2 regions of the Cobetia sp. Dlab-2-AX genome follow, and region 2 is predicted to be linked to the other one. Evidence: predicted binding sites of a transcription regulator. Region 2 holds the regulator's gene; the other holds the start of a gene.
The links. The regulator sigma-54, encoded in region 2, starts transcription at its own class of promoters, with help from an activator protein. The targets are predictions, from matches to a motif close to TGGCACNNNNNTTGCTNT.
Positions count from the first base shown of each region.

Region 1: the regulator sigma-54 is predicted to act here: its motif matches at 1,868-1,885, upstream of NH396_RS10200 (amino acid ABC transporter substrate-binding protein).

Region 1 covers NZ_JAMXRV010000005.1:126,175-131,552, forward strand. Annotated here, with positions in the region: gene NH396_RS10195 (amino acid ABC transporter permease) at 1-502, opposite strand, end outside; gene NH396_RS10200 (amino acid ABC transporter substrate-binding protein) at 757-1,782, opposite strand; gene speE (polyamine aminopropyltransferase) at 2,213-3,076, opposite strand; gene NH396_RS10210 (VanZ family protein) at 3,363-3,749, opposite strand; gene hemE (uroporphyrinogen decarboxylase) at 3,829-4,926, opposite strand; gene ribA (GTP cyclohydrolase II) at 5,251-5,378, shown strand, end outside.
Region 2 covers NZ_JAMXRV010000003.1:111,069-117,709, reverse strand. Annotated here, with positions in the region: gene NH396_RS06175 (calcium/sodium antiporter) at 1-277, shown strand, start outside; gene NH396_RS06170 (KpsF/GutQ family sugar-phosphate isomerase) at 377-1,432, shown strand; gene NH396_RS06165 (HAD hydrolase family protein) at 1,559-2,128, shown strand; gene lptC (LPS export ABC transporter periplasmic protein LptC) at 2,128-2,811, shown strand; gene lptA (lipopolysaccharide transport periplasmic protein LptA) at 2,920-3,498, shown strand; gene lptB (LPS export ABC transporter ATP-binding protein) at 3,502-4,242, shown strand; gene NH396_RS06145 (RNA polymerase factor sigma-54) at 4,476-5,924, shown strand; gene raiA (ribosome-associated translation inhibitor RaiA) at 6,585-6,641, shown strand, end outside.

The sequences.
Region 1 (5,378 bases), on a different contig from region 2:
AGAATGCCTCGCCCAGCGACAGCGAGCCACGCGGACTCGGCAGGGTTCTCAAAACGGCGAAATACCAGAAGAAGATCTGCAGCAGCAGCGGGATGTTGCGGAAGACTTCGATATAGACCGCCGCCAGTCGCGAGATCAGCCAGTTGGGGGACAGACGCGCGACCCCCATGATGAAGCCGATCACGGTCGCGGCAATGACACCCAGTGCGGATATCAACAAGGTATTGAGCAGGCCGACGATGAAGGTATCGCCATAGGTGGATTGCTCGGAATAGTCGATCAGGCTCTGCAGGATGCCAAAGCCTGCGGTGTTGTCCAGAAAGGCAAAGCCGGTGGTGATGCCACGGCTTTCGAGGTTGGTCAGGGTATTGCTGACGATGATCGCCAACACACCGAACACGCCTGCCAGCATCAATAGCTGGAAGATCAGTGCCCGCTTGGCCGGGTCACGCCAGAATGGCGGCTTGACCGTGGCCGGCGGGCGAGAAGCAGGTTGTGTCATACAGGCAATCTCCGCCGGAAAGCTATGCGACTTCCGCCTGCCGTCCTATCGAACGGCAGATCAGTTATCTCTCGGCACTCGATGAATGGGTCACGAGGAACAGGCTGGGCCTCATGTGAGAATTCTTGCTACCGGGCCCCACATGACGCTGGCCAGAGGAAGTGGAGCAAGACGCTCACTTCCCCTGGCCAGCGTCCTTGCTCAGCCTGTCATGAGGGGCAAGGCCCACCCGCAGTACAGGGCGAGCCCGCGCATCAGCGAACCGGCGGGGCGTACTGGACGCCGCCATCGGTCCACAGTGCGTTCAAGCCACGCTCGATACCCAGTGCGGAGCCGGTACCCACATTGCGCTCGAACATCTGGCCGTAGTTACCGACCTGCTTGATGACCTGATAGGCCCAATCAGCCGGCAGCCCCATGGCTTCGCCATAGTTGCCATCGGCACCGACCAGACGCGCGACGTTCGGGTTGGTATCTGCCTTCTTCTCTTCGATGTTGTCGGAGGTCAGCCCCATCTCCTCGGCATTGATCTGCGCGAACAGGGTCCATTTGACGATGTTGAACCACTGGTCATCGCCCTGACGGACGACGGGGCCCAGCGGTTCCTTGGAGATGACTTCCGGCAGCACCATCGCGGACGCCGGATCGGAGAGCTTGATACGCAGCGCGTAGAGCTGGGATTGGTCGGAGGTCAGGACATCACAGCGGCCAGCCTCGAAGCCCTTGACGGTCTGATCGGAGGTATCGAAGACGACCGGTTCGAAGGACATGTCATTGAGGCGGAAGTAGTCCGCCAGGTTCAGCTCGGTGGTGGTACCGGACTGGATGCAGACGGCTGCCCCGTCCAGCTCCTTGGCACTGGAGACGCCCAGGTCCTTGCTGACCATGAAGCCCTGGCCGTCGTAATAGTTCACGCCAGCGAAATTGAGGCCCAGTGAGGTGTCACGGGTCGCCGTCCAGGTGGTGTTACGGGACAGGACATCAATCTCGCCGGACTGCAGCGCGGTGAAACGCTCCTTGGCCGTCAGCGGTACATAGCGCACCTTGCTGGCATCGCCCAGTACGGCCGCTGCAACGCCGCGGCAGACATCAACGTCGATGCCCTGCCAGTTGCCGGCGTCATCCGGTGCCGAGAAGCCCGGCAAGCCGGTGCTGACGCCACACTGGACAAAGCCCTTTTCCTTGACGCTATCCAGGGTCGCGGCACTGGCGCCTGTCGCCATGGAGGCGGCCAGGACAGCGGCGCTAGCGATCAGCAGTGGCTTCTTGTTGTTATGCATCGTGATTCCCTCGCGAAAGTCTGGAGTCCGCTCGATCAGCCTCGAGTCAGAAGTGGTGCAATGCATTGCATGGCACCTATCGACAATAGCAAGCCGCGTTCCAATTTCCGCCTGGCGAGTGATCCGCTGCGTTCAACGCTGAAAAAAGTGCTAAAACCCAGTGATATAGGCCAAAGCCTCGAGGTGGGGCGGCGGATCATTCCGCGCGATTGCCGCGCAGTTAGGCGCCTGACAAGACCAGTTCGCCTCATATCGGTGCAAAATAAAAACGGCCGTTTCATTGCGAAACGGCCGTTGGCGGTGCAGCGATGTGGCGCGAGTGGCAGATTGCGACCAATGTCTCGGTCTGACTGACTCAACGCTTGTTCATCCCATCAGGCACGTTTTCGTCCCTGATGGGGCTTGCTTGCCACCGCAAGGTGCATGCAGATCACTTCTCCAGCAGGCGCTGCATGAAGGGCGGCAGCACCAGGGAGGCGCGATGGCCTTCGACGGTATAGAAGTCACGCGCGAAGGTGGCGGCAGCGGCATCTTCCTCGCGGAAGGACTTCACGTCACAGCCCTTGCCCGCCAGGGTGCAGCTCCACCAGCCGGACGGATACACCGGCTGCGGGAAGGGCAGGGTCGCGACGCTATCAAAGCCCGCTTCGCCCATGTCATTGCGCAGGTCCTTGATGATGGAATCGGTGTGATAGAGCGGGGACTCGCTCTGCTGCACCATCAGGCCGCCCTGCTTGAGGATACGATGGCAGCGCTTGAGGAAGTCTGTCTTGAACAGACCTTCCGCCGGGCCGACCGGATCGGTGGAGTCGACGATCAGCACATCGATGCTCTCGTCCGGGCAGTTGTCGACCCACTTGACGCCATCCTCGAACAGCAGCTCGGCGCGCGGGTCGTCATTGGACTCGACCAGCGCCGGGAAGAATTGCTCGGAGGCACGCGTGACCGCCGGATCGATATCGATCTGGGTGACCTTCTCCACACCCGGGTGCTTGAGCACCTCACGCAGGGTGCCGCAATCGCCACCGCCGATGATGACGACACGCTTGGGGTCTGCATGAGCGAACAGCGCCGGATGCGACATCATCTCGTGATAGAGGAAGTTGTCACGGTCAGTCAGCATCACGCAGCCGTCCAGCACCATCAGGTTGCCGTAGGTCTCGGTGGCATAGACTTCGAGGTGCTGATAAGGGGTCTGCTCGTCATGCAGCTTGTGGCTGACCTTGAGCGAGAAGGCGCTGCCGTGGCGATCGAAGATTTCGGTAAACCAGGAGCCATCGAGACGTTCGGTCATGGGGACCCTCGCATTGGATATCACAGACGGGATATCAAGGTATGGATAGAGACGGCACGATGGCCATCGGAAATTGCGCCAATCAGCACTGCGCCAGCGTCAGGCCGGCAGTTCACGGCCCGCATGACGACCATGCGGCGTGATGTCGTGATACGCGACATGCCGGGCAAGCGCCAACATGGCGCAGGCGCTGCACCATAGCCAAAGACGGGCGGAGTGGAAAGTGTTGATGCATGACAATTTCAGTCAGGCCGCGTAGCGATGACACGCGGCCCGGGGGAGAGGCTCAGCGAGAGGCCGGGCCGAGGCGGATCAGATGGAGAATCAGCCTGACGCCCTGAAACACTCCCAGCCCGATGAGGATGCCGGCGAGGTCCGCCAGGGCATCCAGCACCTCAGCGCCGCGATAGGGAATCGCCAGCTGCAGACATTCGATGGCGACGCCCAGCAGCAGCAGGAGCGGCAGGATGATCAAGCTGGTCAAGCCCGCCAGCCGTGTGGTCAGCGCCAGCAACGCGAAGACGGAGAAATGCTGCAGCTTGTCCCAGGGAAAGATCTGCTCCGGATGTGGCACGCCCGGGGAGAGCGTGCCGAACAGGATCAGCAACAGGCACAGCAGCGCCACGAAGGCCCAACCGCGGCGCGGGATGAGACGCTGCTCGACCGGCGTCATGCTGGCTGCCCTGCTGCTTGCCACCTTCTACAGGCAGCCACAGGGGTGACAGCAGAAAAGACCATGCAGGACTCCCCCATCAGCTGCGGGCGACCGGTGTCGCATTGGCGGCGTCATCCTGATGGTAGGCCGGGCTCAGCTCGTGCAGCGCGTCCATCAGGGCATTGACGTTACCCGGGTCGGTGAACTGGCTGATGCCGTGACCGAGGTTGAAGATGTGGCCCGGGCCCTGGCCGTAGCTGTCGAGGATACGCCCGACTTCGGCACGAATGGCGGCTGGCGTGCCGAACAGTGCATTCGGGTCCAGGTTGCCCTGCAGGGCCACACGATGGCCGACACGCTCACGCGCATTGGACATCTCGGTGGTCCAGTCGAGGCCGACGGCATCACAGCCGGTGGCGGCGATGTGCTCGAGCCACTGGCCACCATTCTTGGTGAACAGGATCACCGGTACACGGTTGCCTTCGCTGTCCGGCTTGAGGCCGGCGACGATCTGCTCCATGTAGCGCAGCGAGAACTCGAGGTAGGCCGGCGTGGACAGAGTGCCGCCCCAAGTATCGAAGATCTGCACCGCCTGAGCACCCGCGGCAATCTGGGCATTCAGGTAGTCGGTAACGGCCTGCGCCAGGGTGTCGAGCAGCTGATGCATGGCTTCCGGATTGGAATACATCAGGCCTTTCACGTGACGGAAGTCCTTGCTGGAACCGCCCTCGACCATATAGGTGGCCAGTGTCCACGGGCTGCCGGAGAAACCGATCAGCGGCACGCGGCCGTTCAGCTCACGACGGATGGTGGACACGGCACGCATGACGTAATCGAGATCACGCTCGACATTCGGCACGCTCAGCGCCGCGATTTCCTCGGCAGTCCGCACTGTCTTGCGGAATTTCGGGCCTTCGCCGGTCTCGAAGTAAAGGCCCAGCCCCATGGCATCCGGGATGGTCAGAATGTCGGAGAACAGGATGGCGGCATCCAGCGGGAAGCGCTCCAGCGGCTGCAGCGTCACCTCGCAGGCACGCGCGGTGTCCATGCACAGGTCCATGAAGCCACCGGCCTGACCACGGACTTCGCGATATTCCGGCAGATAGCGGCCAGCCTGGCGCATCATCCAGACGGGAGTACGGTCGACCGGCTGACGGGCCAGGGCGCGCAGGAAGCGATCATTCTTCAAGGTCATCGGAATCACACATCAGCTCGGGGAATGTCTCGGCATTCTATCAGAGCCTGAGAAAAATCCCGCCCATCGTGGTGATGCAACAAATGCATTGGCAAATCGCCCCACCTTTGTAGTCCCTTTGCTGGCGTCATCCGACCATTGTGGTGGTGGCGGCAACAACGCTTTTCCATACAGAGCGATGAGTCATCGGCCACAGACTGGTAAACTCGCCACATGACTGCATGCTGGCCGCCGGTATCTCGAGCGACTCATCGAGACATTGCCGGACCACCGCATGCCCGCGCTTTTTCAGCCCGGCGATTGTCCGGGCGTTCGAGGTGAACAGTGACCATTCGATTCATCGCCGCCTCGCGGCTGCCAACGCCCTGGGCGACCTTCACCATGCACGGTTTCGAGGATGAGACCACCGGCAAGGACCACATCGCCCTGACCCTGGGCGACATCGATGACGG
Region 2 (6,641 bases):
CCTCAAGCGCCATCACGACATCGCCATCGGCAACGTCATCGGCTCCAACCTGTTCAACATCCTCGCCGTGCTGCCCGTGCCGGGCCTGCTGGCGCCGGGACCGGTGGATGGCAGCGCCATCAGCCGTGACTATCCGGTGATGCTGGGACTGACGCTGCTGCTGGCCGCGTTGCTCATCTGGCAGCGCCGTGGGCGCATCGGCCGTGCCCCAGGTGTTATCCTGCTCGCCTGCTATCTGGCCTACACGGCCTGGCTTGCCATCAGCCTGACTCGCTGACGGCAGCGTCTTCATCATCGTTTGCCACGCCGCCGCGCGGGATGACACGCCCTTTCCGCGCGGCCTGAGCCCTGGCCAACCACAGGCAACAATTCGATCATGACCGAGCCTTCCAGCACTCCACACGCCACCACACCTGGCGCCTCAGCATCCAGCCAGTCCGCCGCCGCTGATGAGACTCCGGCCAGCCAGGCGGATTTTCGCGCCAGCGCCCGTCGCACCTTCGCCATTGAAGAGGCGGCCATCGCCGCGCTTGAAAGCCATCTCGATGACGACTTCGACCGCGCCTGTCAGCTGATGCTCGCCACCAAGGGCCGCGTCATCGTGACCGGCATGGGCAAATCCGGCCATGTCGCCAGCAAGATCGCCGCCACCCTGGCCAGCACCGGCACCCCGGCCTTCTTCGTCCACCCCGGGGAAGCCAGCCATGGCGACCTGGGCATGATCACGCCGGCCGATGTAGTACTTGCGCTGTCCAACTCCGGAGAGACCGCCGAAGTCACAGCGCTGCTACCGCTCTTGAAGCGCATGGGCACCCCGCTGGTCTCGATGACCGGCAAACCCGGCTCGACCCTGGCGCGTGACGCCGAGGCGCATCTGGACACCAGCGTTGCCCAGGAAGCCTGCCCGCTGAATCTGGCACCCACCGCCTCGACCACCGCTGCGCTGGTGATGGGCGACGCCCTGGCGGTGGCACTGCTTGAGGCGCGCGGCTTCACTGCCGAGGAATTCGCGCTTTCCCATCCGGGCGGCAGCCTGGGTCGCCGCCTGCTGCTGCGAGTCCAGGACGTGATGCATCATGGCGACGCCCTGCCGCGCGTGGCACTCGGCAGCCCGCTGCGCGATGCGCTGCTCGAGATCACGCGTCAGGGCATGGGCTTCACCTGTGTAATCGATGATGACGACCATCTGGTCGGCGTCTATACCGATGGTGACCTGCGCCGCACCCTCGACCAGCACGGCGATCTGCGCGCGCTGAAGGTCGATGATGTCATGACCCGCGGCGGCAAGACCGTGCGCGCCAGCATGCTGGCCGCCGAAGCGGTGCGCATCATGGAAGAAAACCGCATCAGCGTTCTGGTAGTCTGTGACGAGGATGAGCACCCCATCGGGGCCATCCATATGCACGGCCTGCTGGCCAGCGGCGTGATCTGAACTCCCGCGGGCGTTCGCTGTCTCTGTTCGACGGCAGATCGTCCCGGCAAGACGCCACCGCTCAACGCCCATCAGCGCCGTTCACAGGACAGCGTCAAGCATGCACGGAGTGCGAGGAGAAAGACCATGAGCGACACGAATTCCCTGAGCGAAGAATATCCGCAGGACATCATCGACCGCGCACGCCGCGTGCGTCTGCTGGCGCTGGATGTCGATGGCGTGCTCACCGACAACCGCCTGCACTACGATGCCAACGGCGTCGAGACCAAGTCCTTCCACGTCCAGGACGGTCATGGCCTCAAGCTGGTGCTGCGCAGTGGCGTTCGCGTCGCGCTGATCACCGGCCGCAGCTCACCGATGGTCGAGCGTCGCGCCAAGGAACTGGGTATTCAGGATGTCATCCAGGGCCGTGAAGACAAGCTGGTCGCATTGACCGATCTGTGCCGCGAGCACGGGATCGAGCTGGAAGACGTCGCCTATTGTGGCGATGACCTGCCGGACCGCGAAGCTATTCGGCGTGTCGGCCTCGGCGTCAGCGTGCCCAACGCCATGGCCTACGTGATGAGCGAGGCCAACTGGGTCACCTCGCGCCAGGGCGGCGATGGCGCCGTGCGCGAGCTCTGTGATCTGCTGCTCAAGGCACAGGGCCACTGGGCCTCGGTGCTGGATACCTACCTGCAGGAGTCGCGTCCCTGATGTTACGTCTGCCCCGCCCTTCTCCGCGTCTCTGGCTGATGCTGCTGTTGCTGCTCGTCGGTGGCGTGCTGGCGCTGATCGAGCAGCGCAACAGCCTGGAATCGACCGTCAATGTCGAGGTCGACAGCAGTGAGCCGGATTACTATCTCGACGGGGCAGACATGACACGCTTCGATGCGCGCGGCGTGGCGATCCAGTCCATGAGCTCGCCGCATATCGAGCATACGCCAGGCGATGACGTGACCCGGGCGCAGACCCCGAAGATTCGCACCAACGACAGTGAAGACCGCCGCTGGTATGCCACGGGTGACAGTGGCGTGTTGAGCGCCGGCGGCGACACCTTCACTCTCGAGGGCAATGCCAGACTGCGCCAGCCCGATGACCGCTGGACCCTCGATACCGATGTCCTGCACTACAGCCGTGATCAGAATCGCGCCTGGAGTGACGTGCCGGTCGTGATCACCCAGAATGGCCAGCATGTCGAAAGCGACAGCTTCAGCGCCGACCTCTCCCGGGATTCCGCCGTGCTGCAGGGCCGCGTCCGCAGCGTCCTGCAACCCGGTGCGGGCCAGAGCGAGGCCAGCAAGGAAGCCGAGCGCATAGACTCGGGCACCGAGAGCACCACTACCGATGAGGGGCGCGTCAACAGCACCTTCGAGGCAGCGCCTGCCAGCGGTGAATGAACCCGCCGGGCTGGCCGTCGCGCCATGACCCGCGCCGCAACACCTTCTTCCCTGCCGCTCGATGGCATCATTGCTCGGGCGGCGACCCCGTCATGCCAAGGAGCCACCATGACTTCCACGACTCGCAAGCCCTTGACGGCCTGTCGCCAGACCCTCAACAGCGGTGTCATGGCGCTCTGCCTGGCACTGGGCATGTCTACCTTCGCCCCGGCCGCCATGGCGCTGGACAGCGATGCCAGCCAGCCGATCAACATCGCCGCGGATGCCCTGTCTCTCGATGACAAGGCCGGTACCGCCACCTATACCGGCCAGGTGGAGATGCGCCAGGGCAGCATGAAGCTCGATGCCAGCCGCGTCGATATCAGCCGCGCCGGCAGCGGCGAGATCTCGCTGGTCAAGGCCACCGGCAAGCGTGCCTACCTGGAACAGCAACCCGCACCCGACGAGAAGCTGGTCAAGGGCTGGGCCGACACCATCCGCTACCATGCGCTGGAGCGCCGCGTGGAGCTGGTCGGCAATGCGCGCCTCGAGAAAGGCGATGACACCTTCGAAGGCGGCTACGTGGAGTACTTCCTCGACAAGCGCCAGGTGAACGCCAACAACAGCAAGACGGCACAGCAGACCGAAGGCGGTCGCGTACACATGACTCTGACGCCGCGCGGCGCCAATGCCAGCAAGGAAAACTGAGTCATGACTGCTGCTACTCCGCGTACGTTGAGCGCTCGCCATCTGGCCAAGGCCTACAAGGGCCGCAAGGTGGTCAAGGACATCTCGCTTGAGATCCGTCAGGGTGACATCGTCGGCCTGCTGGGCCCCAACGGCGCCGGCAAGACGACCTCGTTCTACATGATCGTCGGGCTGGTGCGCGCCGATGCCGGCAACGTCTCCATCGACGACAAGGACCTCTCCGCTGCCGCCATGCATCAGCGTGCACGCGCCGGCATCGGCTATCTGCCTCAGGAGGCGTCGATCTTCCGCAAGCTGTCGGTAGCCGACAACATCATGGCGATTCTGGAGACCCGCAAGGACCTGGATCGCAATGGCCGCAAGGCACGCCTTGAAGAGTTGCTCGAGGAATTCAGCATCACGCATATCCGCGCCAGCGCCGGCATGAGCCTGTCCGGTGGCGAGCGTCGACGGGTCGAGATCGCCCGCGCTCTGGCCACCGAGCCGGACTTCGTGCTGCTCGATGAGCCCTTCGCCGGCGTCGATCCCATCTCGGTGGGCGAGATCAAGAGCATCGTGCGCCAACTGCGCGATCGTGGCATCGGCGTGCTGATCACCGACCACAACGTGCGCGAGACACTCGATATTTGTGACACCGCCTATATCGTCGGCGATGGCCAGATCATCGCCCACGGTGACGCGGACTCCATCCTGGCCAACCAGCAGGTGCGCGACGTCTACCTGGGCCACGAGTTCACGCTCTAGGGTCAGCGGCTGCGCTGAGCCCACCGGAGGCGAAAGCTTCAAAAGCCGCTGCGTGATTTTATCGCGTAGCGGCTTTTTCATGTCTGACATCAGACGCATGCATGACGTCCATACCACCTTGGTGGAAACATGGCATGCAAGTTGCTTGAATATTCACAGCAACCACTTGTCAGTGCCCCGAGTCACGGTATAGCGTAGTAAGCACGTTCCTTTGCCGTGAATTGACTGACTCCATGAAACCCACCCTGCAACTCCGCCTCGGCACCTCGCTGACCATGACGCCGCAGCTTCAGCAAGCGATCCAGCTGCTGCAGCTGTCGACGCTCGATCTGCGTCAGGAGATTCAGCAAGCCCTCGAGTCCAACCCGATGTTGGAGCTCGACGAGGACTACGAGTCGCTGGATGTCATCGAGACACAGGATACGAGCGAGATCTCCACTGCCGACTCCTCAAGCGAGATTCCCGAGGAATACCCCCTCGACAGTGACTGGTCGGACCTCTACCAGGACCACGCCGGTAGCCTGACCAGCTCCGGCAGTGGCAGCGGGAGCGAAGAAGGGCCGGACTTCGATCGCAATACCAGTGTCGAGAGCCTGCAGGACCACCTGCGCTGGCAGCTGGCGATGACCGACCTCGATGGCCGTGAACGCCAGATGGCGGAGAGCCTGATCGATGCCGTCGACGGTGCCGGTTACCTGAGCCTGTCACTCGATGAGCTGGTCGATGGTCTGCGCGGCCAGGGCCTGCCCGGTCTCAAGGCCTCCGAGCTCGAGCAGGTACTGCTGCGTCTGCAGCAGTTCGACCCGACCGGCGTCTTCGCCCGCGACCTGCGCGAGTGCCTGCTGCTGCAACTGGCGCTGCTGCCGGATGATCTGCCGCTGCTGGCGCAGGCGCGTCGCCTGGTACGTCAATTCCTCGAGGCACTGGGCAACGATGACCGCAAGCTGCTCAAGCGCCGACTGAGCCTTGACGATGACGAGCTGGACCACGTCATCCGCCTGGTGCGCGCGCTCGATCCGCGTCCGGCATCCGCCTGGGGCGAGCCCGCCAGCGATTACGTGATCCCTGATCTGCTGGTGCGTTATACCCGCCACGGCTGGCAGGTCGAGCTCAACCCGGAAGCGCTGCCCAAGCTGCGCATCCAGCCGGAATACGCCGCACTGATAAAGCGTGCCGACAAGTCCGCCGACAACACCTTCCTCAAGGACAACCTGCAGGAAGCGCGCTGGCTGATGAAGAGCCTGTCATCACGCAATGACACCCTGCTCAAGGTCGGCCGCGAGATCATGGCGCGCCAGATCGACTTCCTCGAGCAAGGCGAGGAAGGCATGAAGCCACTGATTCTGGCCAACATCGCCGAAGTGGTCGAGATGCACGAATCGACCATCTCGCGGGTCACGACCCAGAAATACATCCACACCCCGCGCGGCGTCTTCGAGCTCAAGTTCTTCTTCTCGAGCCAGGTCGGTGGCAGCGGCAGTGGCGACGCCCACTCAAGCACCGCCATTCGTGCCCGCATCCGCAAGCTGATTGCGGAAGAACCGGCTCGCAAGCCTCTCTCCGACTCACGCCTGGTCGATCTGCTCGCCAGCGATGGCATCGAGGTCGCACGCCGTACCGTGGCCAAGTATCGCGAAGCGATGGGCATCCCATCCTCCAGCGAGCGCAAGCGTCTGGCCTGAGGCATCACCTGCAGCTGCCATGCCCTGCTTTCACCTCCACAATGGCAGCCGCCGCCAACCTCAGACGCTGGTTTTCTCTCTCACCAGCCTCTGACATTACTGACACCGGCGCGCCTGTTGCGCGCCCTGTCATGCCGTCAACCACTCGTCAATGACCCATCATGGCCCATGACGGCGCGCAGGATGTTGGCAAAAATCCATCATTCCGGCAGCATCATTTACCGTCAATCGCATGTTTTTAAAGTCACTTTTGGCCGTATTGCACCGGGATGACACTCGGTGATCCTTCCGGCACGCTGCTTGCTCCACGCAACCCAGGCGCCTGAAAGGCGGCGTACATGCAGGGATTGGCGACGAAAACCCGCCTTCTTGCGCGCCTTTCATGCACCACCCTTCAAGCGTGACCTTGAAGTCCATTCCGCTACCCTTCATTGAGTTGAAGACAAGCACTGAGCCACGATGCAGCGCAGCGTTGATCTTTGCGCAAAGCTTGGGCATTGTCGGTACAGACGCTCACGACATCTGACGCCGCTGGCAAGGGCGCGAAAACATCGCCAGACGGCGGCCGTCAAGCCTGTTGCAGAGCGTCCGATCAGGGTTTGCTCGTAGTCAAAAAGGGTTACAATTGAATGGCAACCCGCTGGATAAAGGAGCGTGTCCATGCAAGTGAATATTACCGGGCATCATGTGGAACTTACCGATCCTCTCCGCGATTAC